2 linked regions of the Collimonas fungivorans genome follow. The protein of the gene in region 1 interacts with the protein of each later gene in a pairwise test. Links are inferred from orthologs where the notes say so. Each region holds a gene or a part of one and is shown in the gene's direction. Other genes may lie near its edges.

The links. Proteins that work in one complex are often made in the same cells at the same time.
Region 2: the proteins of ssb (region 1) and recO interact in binary tests that used the Escherichia coli proteins (3 or more experiments, as listed by UniProt). The link is inferred for Collimonas fungivorans from one-to-one orthologs.

The regions. Positions count from the first base shown.
Region 1 is NZ_CP013232.1:777,417-780,476, forward strand. What follows is about bases 1-2,958. They hold ssb (single-stranded DNA-binding protein), read left to right. Parts: upstream 1-1,209; coding sequence 1,210-1,707; downstream 1,708-2,958. Other genes in these bases: CFter6_RS03280 (MFS transporter), read left to right, coding at 1-1,163; CFter6_RS26675 (YopT-type cysteine protease domain-containing protein), read left to right, coding at 2,525-2,958. In the rest of the region: more of CFter6_RS26675, read left to right, coding at 2,959-3,060. UniProt on the Escherichia coli protein: Plays an important role in DNA replication, recombination and repair. Binds to ssDNA and to an array of partner proteins to recruit them to their sites of action during DNA metabolism. Acts as a sliding platform that migrates on DNA via reptation.
Region 2 is NZ_CP013232.1:3,850,419-3,853,358, reverse strand. What follows is about bases 103-2,940. They hold recO (DNA repair protein RecO), read left to right. Parts: upstream 103-1,016; coding sequence 1,017-1,865; downstream 1,866-2,940. Other genes in these bases: acpS (holo-ACP synthase), read left to right, coding at 2,689-2,940; pdxJ (pyridoxine 5'-phosphate synthase), read left to right, coding at 1,919-2,677; era (GTPase Era), read left to right, coding at 103-964. In the rest of the region: rnc (ribonuclease III), read left to right, coding at 1-47; more of era, read left to right, coding at 44-102. UniProt on the Escherichia coli protein: Involved in DNA repair and RecF pathway recombination.

The DNA.
Region 1 (3,060 bases):
TGGCGTCGATATTTGCATTGCGCATGCTCGGCCTGTTCCTGATCCTGCCGGTGTTTGCGGTGCACGCCAAAACCTTGCCCGGCGGCGACAGCGCGGCCCTGGTCGGCCTCGCCATGGGCATCTACGGCCTGGCGCAATCGTTCGGGCAAATCCCGTTCGGCGTCGCCTCCGACAAATACGGCCGCAAGAAAATCATCGTCATCGGCCTGATCCTGTTTGCGCTGGGCTCCTTCATCGCCGCCGCTGCCGGCAATATCTACTGGGTCATCATCGGCCGCGCGATCCAGGGCGCCGGCGCGATTTCGGCGGCGGTGACCGCCTTCATCGCCGACTCCACCCGGGAAGAACACCGCACCAAGGCCATGGCCATGGTCGGCGGTTCCATCGGCCTCACCTTTGCCTTGTCGCTGATCGTTTCGCCGCTGCTGTACCAGTGGGTAGGCATGGGCGGCATCTTCGCCATGACCGGCTTCCTGTCGCTGGCCGCGATCGTGGTGGTGGTATGGCTGGTGCCGTCGGCGCCGCTGGTCAAGGCCAGGCGCGTGGCGTGGTCGGAGATCCTGCGCAACGGCGAGCTGATGCGGCTCAACTATGGGGTGTTTGCCTTGCACATGACGCAGATGGCGATGTTCGTGGTGATGCCGGCGGCGCTGGTCAAATACGCCGGCCTGCCGCTGGAGTCGCACTGGAAAATCTACTTGCCGGTGGTGCTGGCGTCTTTTGTGCTGATGCTGCCGCCGGTATTTGTCGGCGAGAAGCAGGGCAAGATGAAGCAAGTGATGCTGGCGGCCGTGGCCTTGTTGTTTGTCGTGCAACTCGGTCTGTTGGTGACATTCTCTATGGCAACTATCCACTGGCAATGGCTGGTCGTGCTGCTGCTGGGTTTTTTCATTGCCTTCAACGTGCTGGAAGCGAGCCAGCCGTCGCTAGTGTCGCGCATCGCGCCGCCGGCCGCCAAGGGCGCCGCGCTGGGCGTCTACAACACCATGCAAGCCCTGGGTTTGTTCTGCGGCGGCGCCCTAGGCGGATTGCTTAAACAGCATGCCGGAGCCCCCTCTGTATTCATTTTAGGAGGGGCGGCGACCCTGTGCTGGCTTATAATCGCATCCAGCATGAAAAATTTGCCGCGCCGTGGCCGGACGGCCACCACCGCGGCAGCATGATTTCCAAGGCATTTTTTCAAGATATTCGTATTTAGGAGAGCATCACATGGCATCGGTCAATAAAGTCATCATCGTCGGCAATCTCGGCCGCGACCCGGAAACACGCTACATGCCGAACGGCGAAGCCGTCACCAACATTGCCGTGGCCACCACGGAAAGCTGGAAAGACAAGAACAGCGGCGAGAAAAAAGAATTAACCGAGTGGCACCGCATTACCTTCTATCGCAAGCTGGCGGAGATCGCCGGCCAGTACCTGAAAAAGGGTTCGCAGATCTACATCGAAGGCCGCCTGCAGACGCGCAAGTGGCAAGACAAGGATGGCGCCGAGCGTTACACCACCGAAATCATCGCCGACACCATGCAGATGCTCGGCAGCCGCCAGGGCGCCGGCGGCAGCGCGCCTATGGACGATGGCGGCGGCTACAACAGCGCACCGCCGGCACGCCAGCAAAACGCCAGCGCCCCGGCAGCTCCGGCCCGCCAGGCGCCCGCTTCGCGTCCGGCGCCGAATTTCTCGGATATGGATGACGATATTCCGTTCTGACACCCAGTAGACTTACATTCTGTAAAAAGGCTCTATAAGTCATTGACTTATAGAGCCTTTTTTCTTGTTTGCAATTTTCTGATGAGTAACGGGGTAATTCGTTATGACCTAACTGGTAAAGTTAAACACCATATCGCGCCCACAACGATGAAGTGGGATTGCTTCTATTCTTGCAAAGCGAATTGACCGCATGAAGCTGTTGGGGCGGTGCCTGTTCGTTTGCGCACCGAATTGCCCCACTCAGTTTGACCCCCCCCTCCATTGTCTGGCGAATGCCGCCACCCTGTCGTAAGACCCCTTGAAGCCCAATTCCAACAGGTCCTCGTGAAGCTGTTTCAAGCTGCGTCGTTGCTTGCGGGATTTGGCCGCCTCGAACTTGAGCCAGCCTGAAAGCTGGAAGGCGTATGGGGCGATGGCACTGGCCGATTGGCGCTCTGCATAGGCAGGCTCAGTCGTTTCCGAGCGCAGGTAGCGTCGGACCGTGTTGCGCGAGATGCCCAACCGCTTGGCAATCTCCCTCAGTGGGACCTGGCCCCGAAGGTGCCAGCGTCTGATTATTCCTAGTAATGCCACGTCGATCACTCCGATCCCCTACTCGTTCTGGCAAGTAGGATTGTGTGCTAAACGCGGGTCAATTTTCGAAGCAAATTATGCGGCCAAGTGGGTCAGTTTTCGGCGCAAATCAACACTGAAATTAATGGTTGCCAGCAGAAGTTATGGTCTTGAATACGTTTTACAGTCAAAAATTTCGCATGAGGGCGAGGTGGATTTTTTGACCATGAGATGATGGTGATTAGATAACCCAATTCGGTAAAATATGGAAAACTTTCGCATTACGGGCCAATATCATCCATCGATCGAGCCAACCTCGTCACAGAGGAATTCCAAGAATATTGAAGCATTAGATAAAAAGGGTCCGTCGACTTATCAACAATCGAAATCAATATTGGATAGCCTGCCAAAGCGGACATCTACCAATCGCCCGGATTCTATTTCGTCCTTTAGGAAAATAGCAGTTTTAAATGGCATATGTTCGTCGCAGCCACGAGTTAACGAGCACTCATATTTGGAAGGCTCGTCAAGCTGGGCTGTACATAGAACCGCGCCGTTTGTTCAAGGTGATATATTGGAACATGAGGCGCCCGGACATGCAGGGGCATGTGTCATATACAGCTTTCTTTGGATGAATAAAATTGCCAAGCAGTCTGGCAATGCCTCTTCCAGAATGAATTCTCTAAGTCAATCAACTACTGAAGTACTTCAGTTGCACCAGGAATACGCAAACAGGGTTTTCCAATGCAACAATGATCCTGATAATCAAGAGGATCCACTTATTCAGACGGCACGAGCTTT
Region 2 (2,940 bases), 3.1 Mb from region 1 along the record:
CATCCAATGCAGCACCCCATACTACGAGTAAATCGAAAACCGCATGACAGACTCTACACCCCAGGCATCGACTGATGCTGCAACCGATTTCCGTTGCGGCTACATAGCTATTGTCGGTCGCCCCAACGTAGGCAAGTCGACCTTGATGAACGAGCTGATCGGCGCCAAGGTCAGCATTACGTCGCGTAAGGCGCAGACTACGCGCCACCGGATTACCGGTATCCAGACCGTGGCCGACACGCAGTTCGTGTATGTCGATACGCCAGGCTTCCAGACGCGCCATTCGAATGCGTTGAACAAGACGCTGAACCGCACCGTAACCACGACGCTGACGGCAGCCGACGTCATCCTGTACATCATCGAAGCCGGCACGTTCGGCCCGGCGGACCAGCAGGTGATGGCTTTGCTGCCGGCCAACGTGCCTTGCATCCTGGTCATCAACAAGTCGGACCGGGTCAAGGACAAGGCCGTGCTGCTGCCGTTCGCACAGAAAATCGCCGCCATGCGCGATTTCGCCGCGGTGGTGCCGGTATCGGCCAAGCTGCGCTTCCAGCTGGATAACCTGCAAGGCGAAATCCGCAAGCACCTGCCAGCCAATCCGCCGATGTTCGGCGAAGACGACATCACCGACCGCAGCGAGAAATTCCTGGCCGCCGAGATCGTGCGTGAGAAAGTATTCCGTTTTGTCGGCGATGAACTGCCTTATACCAGCACCGTCCTGATCGAGAAGTTCGAGCTGGAAGGTAACCTGCGCCGCGTGTTTGCAGCGATCCTGGTCGAGCGCGACACCCACAAATCGATGGTGATCGGGCAGAAGGGCGCCCGCCTCAAGGATATTTCCACCCAGGCCCGGCTCGACATGGAGCGCCTGTTCGGCGGCCCGGTCTACCTGGAAATCTGGGTCAAGGTGAAATCCGGCTGGGCCGACAATGAAGCCGGATTGCGCGCCTACGGCTACGAATAAGCCCGCAGCCTGCAGCTCGCAGCTTGCCGCCCACATCCACACACCACTGAGCATGAGCGCCATCATCGCTGACGATCCCGCCGCAGAAACAGATGCAGCCATGCCGTCCAGCGCGGCGGAGGAGCAGCTGATTGCCGTCATCGGCGACGCTGTAGCTTCCGGTCCGCCAAAACGCCGGGCCCGGCCGCTCGATACCCGCGTCACCGGCCAGCCCGGTTTTGTGCTGCATAGCTACCCGCACCGCGAAACCAGCCTGATCATCGATGTCTTCAGCCGCGATTACGGCCGTATCGCGCTGGTCGCCAAGGGCGCCAAGCGCCCCTTGTCGAAATTGCGCGGCGTCTTGCAAACCTTTCAGCCGCTCTCGCTCAGCTGGAGCGGCAAATCCGAAATCCGCACCCTGATCGCCGCCGAATGGGTAGGCGGCTTGCTGCCGCTGGAAAAGTCGGCTTTGCTGTGTGGTTTCTACCTGAATGAACTGCTGGTCAAGCTGGTGGCGCGCGACGATCCGCACGCTGTACTGTTCGATCACTACGTCACCACGCTGAACCAGCTGGCGCACCAGGAACCGGCACCTATCGTCCTGCGTCAGTTTGAACGGGCGCTGCTCAAGCAGACCGGGGTCGCCGGCGATTTCACCCGCTGCACCAGCAGCCGCCAACCGGTCGATCCGGTCGAAAATTATGTGGTCGATCCCGAACGCGGTCCGCGCATTGCGCGCGCGGCCGACTCTTGGCCGCGCGTCAGCGGCAAGACCTTGCTCGATATGGAAAGGGAAGACTACAGCGATGTCGTCACCCAGGCCCAGAGCAAGGTCCTGATGCGCTTCCTGCTGGCCCATCACCTGGGCGGCGCGCCATTGAACACGCGGCAGATCCTGATCGACCTGATGCAGCTGTAAAACAGTACAGATGACTGCCGCCGATAAATCCAATCCCATTACCTGAGCATACGATGAGCTATCTCAATCCTACCTCCGCCGTGATCGACCTTGGCGTCAACATTGACCACGTCGCCACCTTGCGCAATGCGCGCGGCACCACTTACCCCGATCCGCTGCAAGCGGCATTGCAGGCGGAAGAGGCGGGCGCCGACGTGATCACCTTGCATTTGCGCGAGGACCGGCGCCACATCAAGGATGCCGACGTCGAAATCATCCGGCCGCAACTGCGCACGCGGATGAACCTGGAAGCGGCGGTGACACAGGAAATGATCGATTTTTCCTGCAAGATCAAGCCGGAGGATTCTTGCCTGGTGCCGGAGCGCCGGCATGAACTGACCACCGAAGGCGGCCTCGATGTCGTCAAGTATTTTAGCCAGGTGCAGGCAGCAGTGCGGCAACTGCAGGCGGAAGGCATACGCGTCAGTCTGTTCATCGATCCGGAAGCCGACCAGATCCAGGCCGCGGCGGAAATCGGCGCGCCGGTAATTGAATTGCATACCGGACGTTACGCCGAAGCGCATGACGAGGCCGCACAGCGCAGCGAGCTGGAGCGGGTGCAGATCGCGGTGCAGGAAGGCGTCAAGCGCGGCCTCAAGGTCAATGCCGGCCATGGCCTGCATTACACCAATACCCAGGCCATTGCCGCCATTCCCGATATCGCCGAGCTGAATATCGGCCACGCCATCGTGGCGCATGCCGTGTTCGTCGGCTGGAAAAACGCCGTCAGCGAAATGAAAGCCCTGATGGTGAAAGCACGCCTGGGGAAATAGAAAGGCTTGTGATGATTTATGGCATCGGCACCGACATCATTCAGATTCCGCGCATAGCCGCGGCGCTGCAGCGCAATGGCGATCGTTTCGCCGAAAAAATCCTGGGTCCCCAGGAAATGGAAAAATACCTGCAGCGCAAAGCCAAGGTAGAGGCGCGCGGCATCCGTTTCCTGGCGACCCGTTTTGCCGCCAAGGAAGCGTTTTCCAAGGCGCTCGGGCTGGGCATGAAGATGCCGATGACCTGGCGCGCCATGCAAACCTTG